DNA from 2 places in the Nonomuraea sp. NPDC050733 genome. Region 1 is predicted to be linked to the other one. Evidence: riboswitches for the same ligand, from Rfam matches in the RefSeq annotation. Region 1 holds a riboswitch; the other holds the start of a gene.
The links. A riboswitch is a leader RNA that binds a small molecule or an ion and turns the genes downstream of it on or off. The one in region 1 is predicted to bind S-adenosylmethionine.
Positions count from the first base shown of each region.

Region 2: linked by a shared signal. The riboswitch ahead of AB0H64_RS11165 (aminotransferase class V-fold PLP-dependent enzyme) and the one ahead of thrC (threonine synthase) in region 1 are both predicted to bind S-adenosylmethionine.

Region 1 covers NZ_JBFAHO010000059.1:28,671-34,574, forward strand. The annotation lists gene otsB (trehalose-phosphatase) at 1-647, shown strand, start outside; gene AB0H64_RS42290 (hypothetical protein) at 697-1,278, shown strand; gene AB0H64_RS42295 (trehalose-6-phosphate synthase) at 1,296-2,741, opposite strand; gene AB0H64_RS42300 (RNA polymerase sigma factor) at 2,773-3,327, shown strand; SAM riboswitch class I at 3,407-3,548, shown strand; gene thrC (threonine synthase) at 3,562-4,794, shown strand; gene AB0H64_RS42310 (MoaD/ThiS family protein) at 4,840-5,115, shown strand; gene AB0H64_RS42315 (cold-shock protein) at 5,391-5,591, shown strand.
Region 2 covers NZ_JBFAHO010000004.1:325,502-331,405, reverse strand. The annotation lists gene AB0H64_RS11185 (DUF2520 domain-containing protein) at 1-21, opposite strand, end outside; gene AB0H64_RS11180 (SAM-dependent methyltransferase) at 538-1,500, shown strand; gene AB0H64_RS11175 (cytochrome P450) at 1,536-2,726, opposite strand; gene AB0H64_RS11170 (TerC family protein) at 2,726-3,475, opposite strand; SAM riboswitch class IV at 3,595-3,710, shown strand; gene AB0H64_RS11165 (aminotransferase class V-fold PLP-dependent enzyme) at 3,845-5,149, shown strand; gene AB0H64_RS11160 (DoxX family protein) at 5,153-5,863, opposite strand.

The DNA.
Region 1 (5,904 bases):
CCGAGCTGGGCGGGCACGTCGGGGCGGTGGCCATCGTGACCGGACGGCCCGTCGCCACCGCCCTGGAGCTCGGGCCCGGCCTGGCCGACGTGCCGGGCCTGGTGGTGCTGGGCCACTACGGGTTCGAGCGATGGGAGCGCGGCACGGTCTCCGGCCCGCCGCCTCCCGCCGGCGTGCCGCGGGCGGAGGCGGAGCTGCCGCTGCTGCTCGACTCGCTGGGCCTGAAGGGCGTGACCGTGGAGGACAAGGGCCGGGCGGTGGCCGTCCACACCCGCCGCGCCGACGACCCCGAGGGCGCGCTGGCCGCGCTGCGCGAGCCGCTGGCCGAGCTGGCCGCCCGGCACAGCCTGGTGGTGGAGCCGGGCCGGCTCGTGCTGGAGCTGAGACCGCCGGGCATGGACAAGGGGCACGCGCTCGGGCTGTTCCTGGCCGAGCGGGCCGCGAGGTCCGTGATGTTCGTCGGTGACGACCTCGGCGACCTGGCCGCCTTCGACGCGGTCGAGGCGTCGGGGCTGCCGGGGGTGACCGTGTGCAGCGGCTCGGCGGAGGTCACCAGGCTGGCCGAGCGGGCCGACATCGTGGTGGACGGGCCCGACGGGGTCGTGGCGCTGCTGCGGGAGCTGGCCTCGGCTGTCGTGCGTTCGTGATTAAGTCGTTCGTGATTGATCTGCAAGTGCCGGGCAATACGGTCGCGGCATGCCGAAGACAGCTCTCGCCGCCGCGGCCCTCGCCGCGGCGGTCACGCTCCTGATCCCCGCCACCGCCACCGCCTCCGCCGGAGGTTCGGGCACCCCCCTCCGCCTGCGCGGCGGCCTGACGCTGAGCCTGCCGGGCGGCTGGAAGGCGTACGGCAAGGGCGACTGGATCCGCGTGGTCACCGGCTCGTGCCCCAAGCCCAGGTCGGGCTACGCCGGGTCGGAGTGCGACAGCTTCTGGATCCTCGGGCCGAAGGCCATCGAGCTGGGCGGCGAGGTGTTCAAGCCGTACACCGCCGAGCGCCCCTACTACCCGGCCACCGACGTCCAGCCCTGCCCGCACAACCACAGGTGGGGCGAGACCCTCGGCGCCGCCAGGGTCAAGGGCCTGCGCCAGGTCGGCCCCGGCCACAAGGCGTACTACCGCGAGTGGAAGGCCACCTGCGTCACCTACGACAGCGGCAAGGTCAGGTCGAGGTGGATCCAGCGCGAGTGGTACCTGCCGAAGACCAAGGTGCTCGTGGTCGACCAGTGGAACACCCCCGGCCTGGCCGGCGTGCTCAAGCGCGCGACCTGGCGATGAAGGCGGCCTCCCGCCGGTCAGCTCCGGGTGGGGTCGAGCTTGTCCAGGGCGTCGAGCTGCGCCTCCAGCCACCGTTTCGGGGGCAGCGCCGTGGCGGCGGCCACCAGCTCGCGGCGGCGGCGCGCCCGCTCCTCCTCGGGCATGACCAGCGCCTCGTGCAGCGCGCCGGCCGTGTCGCTGATGTCGTAGGGGTTGACCATGAGGGCGTGCGGGCCGAGCTCGGCCGCCGCCCCGGCCTCGCGCGACAGCACCAGGGCGGCGCGCGGCGACAGGATCGGGCCCTCCTTGGCCACCAGGTTCATGCCGTCGCGGATCGGGTTGACCAGGAGCACGTCGGCCATCCGGTAGGCGGCCAGCGAGCGCGGATAGTCGTCGTTGACGTTGAGGATCAGCGGGTCCCAGTCCTCGGTGGCGTACTCGTCCTCGATCTCCTGGGCGCACCGCTGCACCGAGGCGGTGTACTCGCGGTACTCGGGCAGGTCGTGCCGGCTCGGGTAGGCGAAGGCCAGGTGGACGACCCGCCCGTGCCACTCGGGGTGGGCGGCCAGGAACTCGCGGTAGGCGAGCAGGCCGCGCACGATGTTCTTGGACAGCTCGGTCCGGTCGATGCGGACGATCAGGGCGCGGTCGCCGACCTGGTCGCGCAGCGCGGCCATGTGCGACTCGACGTCGGGCTCGGTGGCCCGCTCACAGAGCGCGTCGCCGTCGACGCCGAGGCCGTGCACCCCGACGCGGGTCGTACGGCCCTCGTGGGTGACCGTACGGGCCGCGTGGTCGACGCCGGCGCCGAGCAGCGCCCGGCAGCAGTCCATGAACGCGTCCGCCCAGCGCGTGGCCAGGAAGCCGGCGTGGTCGGCGCCCAGGATGCCTTCGAGCACCTCGCGCGCCACGTCGTCGGGCAGCAGCGAGAAGTACTCGGGCGGCGCCCACGGCGTGTGGCTGAAGTGGGCGATGCGCAGGTCGGGCCGCTCGGCCCGGAGCATGGCGGGGGTGAGGGTCAGGTGGTAGTCCTGCACCATGACGCGGGCCCCGTGGTGGGCCTCCTCGGCCAGGGCCAGCGCGAACGCGCCGTTGTAGTCGCGGTAGGACTCCCACTCGCGCAGGAACCTGGAGCCGAAGCTCGGCGCGTTGGGGGTGTCGTAGAGCAGGTGGTTGACGAACCAGAGCGTGGAGTTGGCCACCGCGTTGTAGGCGCGGTGGAACGTCGCCGCCGGGATGTCGAGCATCCGCAGGGCGCCCGTGTCGTAGCCCGCGTGGTCGAGCCGGCCTCCGGGAGCCCGCCGGGCGGCGCTGCGGTCACCGTCGGACAGCGCGGCGCACACCCAGAGCACGCCGTGGTCCTTGGTCACTCCGGACAGCCCGGACACCAGCCCCCCGCCGCCGCGTTTCATGGTCAGCGCGCCGTCGTCGTCGACGGTGAACGAGACCGGGCCTCTGTTGGAGGCGACCAGGACGCTGTTCATTTAACCTCCCTCCGATCATAGGATCCCAGCTATGGCGCTAGATGAGCTAACCGAGGAACTTGCCCGTTCCGCCGCAGCCGGAGATCATCGCGCGCTCGGCGAGCTCCTGAAGCGGATCGAGCCCGACGTGATGCGGCACTGTGCCCGCATTCTCCCCTACCGCCAGGACGCCGAGGAGGCGTCCCAGGACACTCTGCTCGCGGTGGCCCGCAACATCGGCCGCTTCGAGGGGCGGGCCAGGTTCAGCACGTGGCTGCACATCGTGACGGCCAACTGCGCGCGGACCACGTACCGGTCGCTGAAGCGGCGGGCCGCCGAGCAGACCTCCGAGGAGCTGCCGGTGCAGAAGCCCGACGTGGCGCGGGTCAGCGTCATCGCGGGGTCGCGGCTGGACCTGCTCGACGCCATGGAGGCGCTGGAGGCCGACAAGCCCGACCTGGCCCAGGCGCTGGTGCTGCGCGACATCGTCCAGCTCGACTACAACGAGGTGGCCGAGCAGCTCGGCATCCCGCTCGGCACCGCCAAGTCGCGCATCCACCAGGCCCGCAAGTACGTTCAGGCGGCGCTCGGCGACGACTATCGGTGAGATCGCTCGTCTCATGCTATGAGACGAGTGGACGGCGGCGGCGCGTGGCCGGGTACAGTCTGATGCGACAACTGAATATTGCTCATCCAGAGGGGTGGAGGGACCGGCCCTGCGAAGCCCCGGCAACCCTCCCGGCTTGAGACTCGCGACCTGGCGAGGCCGACCGGGACAAGGTGCCAATTCCGGTCTGCGGTCAAGGTGGCCGCAGGCGAAGATGAGGGAAGGCCTCGCTTCATGTCGCTTGACTTCGGTCCTGCCACCGCCCTGTCCTGCCGCGAGTGCGGCACCCGCTACGACCTCGGTCCGAGCTTCGCGTGCCTGGAGTGTTTCGGGCCGCTCGAGGCGGCCTACTCCTTCGGCGACGTCCGCCGCGAGGACATCGAGGCGGGCCCGGCCAACATCTGGCGCTACCGCTCGCTGCTCCCCGTCCCCGCCGACGTGGCCACCAAGCCGAACATGAACCCCGGCTGGACCAAGCTCGTCAAGGCCGGCAACCTCGGCCGCGCGCTCGGCCTCAAGTCCCTGTACGTCAAGGACGACTCCGGCAACCCCACCCACTCCTTCAAGGACCGGGTCGTGGCCATCGCCGTCGAGGCGGCGCGCAACTTCGGCTTCCACACCCTGTCGTGCTCCTCCACGGGCAACCTCGCCGGAGCGGTGACGGCCGCGGCGGCCCGGGCCGGGCTCGACGCCTGCGTGTTCATCCCCGCCAACCTGGAGCAGGCCAAGATCGCCATGGCCCGGGTGTTCGGCGGCAAGCTCATCGGCATCGACGGCACCTACGACGAGGTCAACCGGTTCTGCTCGGAGCTGATCGGCGACCCGATGGGCGACAAGTGGGGGTTCGTCAACGTCAACCTCCGGCCGTACTACGCGGAGGGCTCCAAGACGCTCGCGTACGAGATCGCCGAGCAGCTCGGCTGGCGGCTCCCCGAGCAGATCGTCATCCCGATCGCCTCCGGGTCCCAGCTCACCAAGATCGACAAGGGCTTCAAGGAGCTGATCGCCCTGGGGCTGGTCGAGGACCGGCCGTACAAGGTGTTCGGCGCCCAGGCGCTCGGCTGCTCGCCCGTGTCGGCCGCCTTCAAGGCCGGCCACGACGTGGTCCAGCCGGTCAGGCCCGACACCATCGCCAAGTCGCTGGCCATCGGCAACCCCGCCGACGGCCCCTACGTGCTCGACATCGCCCGCCGCACCGGCGGCGCGGTGGAGGACGTGACGGACGCCGAGATCGTGGACGCGATCAAGCTGCTCGCCTCGACCGAGGGCATCTTCGCCGAGACGGCGGGCGGCGTCACGGTCGGCGTGCTGAAGAAGCTCGCCGAGAGCGGGCGGCTCGACCCCGAGGCGGAGACCGTGGTGCTCAACACCGGCGACGGGCTCAAGACGCTCGACGCGGTCTCCGGGGACGCCCAGCCCACGGCTGTGATCAAGCCCTCGCTCGACGCGTTCCGCGCGGCTGTCTGACCGCCGCGCGCGGCTGCCCGTTCAACCAGGAAAGGCGACTTAATCATGAGTGTTTCTGTACGGATTCCCACCATCCTGCGCACGTACACCGGCGGAAACGCGGAAGTGAGTGGCGAGGGCGCGACTCTTCGTGACGTCCTCGCAAAGCTCGACTCCGACTACCCGGGGATCGGCGCGCGAATTCTGGATGAATCGGGCAAGATTCGTCGTTTTGTCAACGTTTATGTGGGAGAAGAGGACGTCCGTTTCGCGCAGGGTCTGGACACGCCCGCGCCCGAAGGGGTCCAGATCTCCATCATCCCTGCGGTCGCCGGCGGCTGACGAACTCTCGCATCACTCCCTGAAGGCGCCCCTCGTGGGCGCCTTCTGCTTTTCCCGGATATTCAATGTTGAACTACTTTGGCCATGTCCCCATACATCCCCTTAGGGAGTCCGTTAGGAGGAATTGCGCGGTTTGCGGTTTGACTCTGTTGCCAAACGCCGTGCCACAGGTATGGTCGAGGACGATCGTCCGGCTGTTTTGCCATAAGTCGTGGCGATTGCGGGTCTCGCGGACGAATGGGCGGGATCCGCGAGCCCAGTAAGAGGAGTCGGAAGTGGCGCAGGGCACCGTCAAGTGGTTCAACGCGGACAAGGGCTACGGCTTCATCGCGGTAGACGGTGGTAAAGATGTATTCGTCCATTACTCGGCAATCATGATGGACGGCTATCGCTCTCTCGAGCAGGGCCAGCGGGTCGAGTTCGAGATCACACAGGGCCAGAAGGGGCCGCAGGCGGAGTCCGTCCGCGCTGTCTGACCCAGGTCGCTGGCGTCCAGTGGCAGGCCGCGCGGCAGCGCAGTCCGTACGGCCTGCCCCTCGCACCTTCGTCGACGATCACGGCGGGTCCCTCCGGGGGCCCGCCGTACGGCTGACCTGGGCGCCCACGGTGCTCGCTTGCACTCGACCGGGTAGAGTGCTAAACAGTTCGTTGGCACTCTCTGTTCGTGAGTGCCAGCACCTGGGATCGGGACGATGGGGTCCGCCAACGGAGACGCGGACCCATATGCCGTCGCGGGCGTCGGCTCGATCCGCCGCAAGCCACCCTGCATCTGGGAGGTCCAGCCTTATG
Region 2 (5,904 bases), on a different contig from region 1:
CGGGCGATCGCCTGCGTTCATGCGTTCCCACCCCTGTCGACCTGATGGCCTGCCGCCCAGCGTAACGGCCGTGCGGGACTGCCTACGTGACCGGGGTTTTGCTGCATGTTGAGTTAGCGACAAATGGGACAAGGGAAACAAAAAGACGCGTACTTCCTGTCGGAAGAGATGAGGAGAGGGTCCACCCGCACGGTCACGGGCGCCGGATCACCGACCGGACCCGGCACCCGCGCCGGTGTGCGAGCCCCTTGGAGGTACGCGCTCCTGACCGGCCATCCGCCGACTGGCCGGCCGGGGAACTGGAGCTCGGGCAGGCCGCCATTGGCCGCCCGAGCTCCGCGCCACCCGGCGCCGCCACGCGCTTCCGACCCCTCCTCCGTGCCGGCCGCGCCCGGCGGCACGCCGTGACCCACCGCGAACGTGTCGCGGACCCGTACGGCTGCCCTGGCGACGGGCAAAGGTTAGCGCAAGGCGATGACAAACGGTAGCGCTGTGATGACCGTCCGTGTCACGGCTGGATCATGAGATAGTCCAGTCATGTGGCTCACCTGGCGGGCGGCGACGGAGCGCGCGCTCTACGGCGAGGACGGCTTCTACCTCCGCGAGCGCCCTTCGGGCCACTTCCGCACCTCGGTCAGCGCCACCCCCGCCTTCGCCGACGCGGTCCTCGCACTGCTGACGGAGGTGGACGCGGGGCTGGGCCACCCGCCCGCCCTCGACCTCGTCGACATCGGGGCCGGCGAGGGCCTGCTGGTGCGGCACGTGCTGGAGGCGGCGGACCCGTCGCTGCGCCGACGGCTGCGGGTCACGGCCGTCGACCTCTCCCCCAGGCCCTACGGCCTGCCGCTCACGGTCACCTGGACCCCTGCCCTGCCGGACGTCATCACGGGCGTGGCGATCGCCAACGAGTGGCTCGACAACATCCCGGTGGACGTGGCCGAGCGGACGTCGGAGGGGACGCGGCTGGTCATGGTGGAGACCCGTACCGGCGAGGAGCGGCTGGGCGGCCCCGTGAGCTCCGAGGACGAGGCGTGGCTGGCGCGCTGGTGGCCGCTGCCGTGCGTGGGGTCGCGGGCCGAGATCGGCCACCCGCGCGACGCCGCCTGGGCCTCGGTCGTCGGTCGGCTCGCCGGGGGTCTGGCGGTGGCCGTGGATTATGCACACCCTGTGGATAACCGTCCGTCCCGGGGGACGCTGATCGGCTACCGCGACGGCGCCGTCGTGGCCCCCGTCCCCGACGGCACCTGCGACATCACCGCGCACGTCGCGCTCGACGCGTGCGCCGAGGCCGGTCTGCGGGCCGGTGCGATATCCACAACCTTGTCCACACAACGCACCGCGTTGCGGGCATTGGGGATCACTGGGACACGTCCGCCGATGGACCTCGCGCGGCGCGATCCGCGCGCCTACCTCCGGGCGCTGGCGCGCGCCTCGGAGGAGGCCGAGCTGATCGATCCCCGAGGGCTCGGCGGCTTCGGCTGGCTCGCCCAGCGCCGCTGACCCGGTCGTCCGTACGCGACCGGGAGGGAGGAGGCTCAGGCGGCGCGGAGGTCCAGGGAGCGCAGCCCCCGGATGACGTACCCGGGCTTCCAGGACGGCTCGCTGATCAGCTCCAGCTCGGTCGTGCGGTCCAGCAGCGCCCCGAACGACTCCACCATCTCGATGCGGGCCAGCGGAGCACCCAGGCAGAAGTGGATGCCCGCGCCGAACGAGATGTGCGGGTTGTCCGCCCGTCCCAGGTCCAGCCGGTCCGGGTCGTCGAACACGTCAGGGTCCCGGTTGGCCGAGCCGAACAGCAGCGCCACCTCCGACCCGCGCGGGATGCGCGTGCCGTGGACCTCGATGTCCTCCAGCACCCAGCGCTCGAAGAGCTGGAGCGGCGTGTCGTAGCGCAGCAGCTCCTCGACCGCCGTGGGCAGCAGGGACCGGTCCGCGCGCAGCCGGGCGAGCTGGTCCGGGTGCCGGAACAGCGACCACCAGCCGTTGCCCGTGCCGTTCACGGTGGCCTCGTGGCCGGCGTTGAGCAGGAGCACGCAGGTGCCGGCCAGCTCGTCCTCGGTCAGCTCGTCGATGCCGGCCAGCGCGCTGATCAGGTCGTCGCCGGGGTCGGCGGCGCGCTCGCGGGCCAGCGCCTTGAGGTAGCCCTCGAACTCCTCGGCCGCCCGCACCGCCGCGTGCTGCGCCTCCGGCGTGGGGTTGAGCTCGTACATGCCGCACATGTCGGCCGACCAGGGGCGCAGCAGGTGACGGTCCGACTCGGGGATGCCCAGCATCTCCGCGATGACCGTCACCGGCAGCGGCTCGGCGACCTCGGCGATGAGGTCGCCGCCGCCCTTCTCCACGAACGCGTCCACCAGGCCCCCGGCGACCGCCCGCACGCGGGGCCGCAGCGACTCCACCATGCGCGGCGTGAACGCCTTGGACACGAGCCGCCGCAGCCGGGTGTGCAGCGGCGGCTCGACTTCGAGCATGCCGTTCCGGCTGACCCGCCAGAACGGCTCCTGGAAGTCCGGCTCGGGCGTCCTGCCGAACTCCTCGTGCGTCGCCACGTGGAGGTAGGTCCGGCCCAGGCGACGGTCCCTGAGCAGGGCGTTCACGTCGGTGTGCCGGGAGATCAGCCACTGGTCGGTGGGCTCGTAGTAGCTCACCGGGTCCGTACGGCGCAGCTCGTCGTAGACGCCGTACGGGTGGGCGACGAAATCCGGATTCCGGGGGTCAAAGCGCACTACTGCATCTTAGGAGGCTCCTCCGCGGCGGCGAGCTGCTTGGCGTGACGGCCGCGCATCCTGATGTTCAGGAGCTCCACGATGACCGAGAAGGCCATGGCGAAATAGATGTAGCCCTTCGGGATGTGCTGCCCGAGCCCCTCGGCGACGAGGACCACCCCGATGAGCACGAGGAACGCCAGGGCCAGCATCTTGATGCTCGGGTGCAGGTCCACGAACCTGCTGATCGGCCCCGAGGCGAACAGCATCACCAGCACCGCCACGATGACGGCCGCGATCATGACGCCCAGCTCGTCCACCATGCCGACGGCGGTGATGACCGAGTCCAGCGAGAACACCACGTCCAGGACCATGATCTGCAGGATGACCGAGACGAACGAGGTGGCCGCGCGCTTCTTGCCGTCCTCCTCCTTCAGCTCCATGCTGTGCCCGATCTCGGTGACGCTCTTGGCGAGCAGGAACAGCCCGCCCAGCAGCAGGATCAGGTCGCGCCCGGATATCTCCTGGCCGAAAACCTCGAACAGCGGGGCCGTCAGCCGCACCACCCACGACAGCGCCAGCAGCAGGAGCAGCCGGCTGACCAGGGCCGCCCCGAGACCGAGCACGCGGGCCCTGTCACGCTGCTCGGGCGGCAGCTTGCCGGCCAGGATGGAGATGAAGATGATGTTGTCGATGCCTAGGACGATCTCCAGAGCGACAAGGGTGAAGAACCCTATCCAGATCTGAGGGTCGGTCACCCAGTCCAGCATCCGCTTACCTCCACATTTCGGTCGGGGTCGGCCGGTTTCCCAGTTCCAACGAGTCAGAGGCCGAGGAAGTTCGCGAGGTTGCGATTCATCGGGGACCGTCGGTTATAGTTCGGGACGTAGGTCATGAGTGCCAGCACGAAGCCCCGGCTAGCTGGCCGGCAACCCTCGCGTCCGCGGCGGGGTGCCCCGGGTGAAGACCTGGTCCGTCACGAGGTGTGGCGGGCAAGCGCGGGCTCCGAGGCTGCTCCAGGGGTCCGATGGCCCTTCAGGAGGTTCGCCTTGTCCACGTTGAGCATCTTCGGCTCCGCCCCCGCCCAGTCCGCTGCCGGCACGTCCGCCGGCACGTCGCATCCGCGTGGCCACCGGCCGATCCCCGCCGTGCTCGGCGCCGACCTGGAGGTGCCGGTCAGGGGCGGGCGGCTCGTGGGGTACGCCAACCTGGACTACGCCGCCAGCGCTCCCTGTCTGGAGCCGGTCAGCGCCGCCGTCGCCGCCGCGCTCCCGGCCTACTCCAGCGTCCACCGCGGCGCCGGCTACGCCTCCCAGCTCACCACCGCCCGGTACGAGCAGGCGCGCCACACGGTCCGCGCCTTCGCCGGCGCCCGCCCCGACGACGCGGTGATCTTCACGCGCAACACCACGGACGCCACGAACCTGCTGGCCGGGTGCCTGCCCGCCGGCACCACGACTGTCGTCTTCGACACCGAGCACCACGCCTCGCTGCTGCCGTGGAAGAAGGTCGTGCGGCTCGCTCCGCCCGCGTTCCCCGGCGAGGCGGTCCGCGCGGCCGACGAGGCGCTGGCCGCCGTGGACGGGCCCAAGCTGCTCGTGGTGACCGCCGCGTCGAACGTCACCGGCGAGCTGTGGCCGGTCGCGGCGCTGGCGCACATCGCGCACCGTCACGGGGCGCGCATCCTCGTGGACGCCGCCCAGCTCGTGCCGCATCGGCGGCTCAACCTGACGGCGCTCGACCTGGACTACGTGGCGTTCTCGGGCCACAAGCTGTACGCGCCGTTCGGGGCCGGGGTGCTGATCGGGCGGCGCGACTGGCTGGCCGCGGGCGAGCCGTACCTGAAGGGCGGCGGAGCCGTGCGGTCCGTCGCGCCGGGCGAGGACGGGATCACCGAGTGGCACGACGACCCCGAGCCGCGCCACGAGGCCGGCACACCCAACGTGCTGGGCGCCATCGCGCTGGCCGCCGCCTGCGACGCGCTCACCGCCACGGGCTGGACGGCGCTGGTGCGCGAGGAGGAGCGGCTGATCGCGCGGCTGCGCACCGGACTCGCCGCCATCGACGGCGTACGGGAGCTGTCGCTGTGGGGGGCGGACCACCCGCGCGTGGGCATCGTGTCGTTCACCGTGGACGGGCTCACGGCGCGCGAGGTCGCCGAGGCCCTGTCGGGTGACTACGGCATCGGGGTGCGCGACGGGAAGTTCTGCGCGCACCCGTTCGTCCGGCACCTGCTGGGAGAGACCGAGCGCAGGAGCTCGGCAGGAGAGAGCGACGCAGGAGCCAACGAGGGCCGCAGCGGGCGCGACCATGAGCACGATGGCGGCTGCGAGGACGGCACGGCCTCGGCCGTGCGGGCCTCGATCGGCATCGGGACGACCGAGGAGCACGTGGACCGCCTCGTCGGCGCCCTGCGCGACCTCGCAGCCCGCCGCCCCGCCTGACGGTCAGCGGTTGGGCGGCTTACGGTGCTCGTCGTTGAAGAGCGCGTCGAGGTCGCTCATGTCCTTGTCGCTGAGGTTGCCGGGCCGCTGCGAGCCGTCGTCCGGAAGGTGCTGACGGGGCGCCGTCGTGTCCTCCGCCGGCGTGCTCCTGGGCATGGGCTGCGTCGGCGCCGCGGGCCGGGATTCGGCAGGCGGGGCAGGCGGAGCAGGCGCGGCCCTGGTGGGCGGGGCGGGCGCGGCTGCGGCGGGTGCGGCTCCGGCTGACGCGCCGGCCGTCTCCAGCCCGGCGCGGCGGCGCTCGGCCTTGCGCTGGTACCAGTGGGTGAGCACCTGATCGACGCTCGCCCGCCCGCCTCCCAGCACGAGAAGCAGCAGGCACACCGATCCCAGCGCCCCGACGAGCTCCCAGCCCCCACCGGAGCTCAGGATCCCGTGCCCGACGTGGACGAACGCGAAGGCGCCGCCGAGCACGACGAGCAGCGCCACCGCCGCTACCCGCACCAGCAGGCCGATGATCAGCAGGATGCCCCCCACGGTCTCCGCGGTGGCCGTGAACACGGCGGCGAGCTGCGGCAGCGGCACTCCGCTCTGGCCCATCATCTTCGACACGGATCCCAGACCACCCTGCCACTTCTGCAATCCGTGAGCCACGAAGATCACGCCGATCAGAATCCGCACAATGAGCGCGGCCAGATCGAACAGAACCCTCTTCATGGTGATTCTCCCCCCATTTGCTGCTATATCTCCCCGCTGTC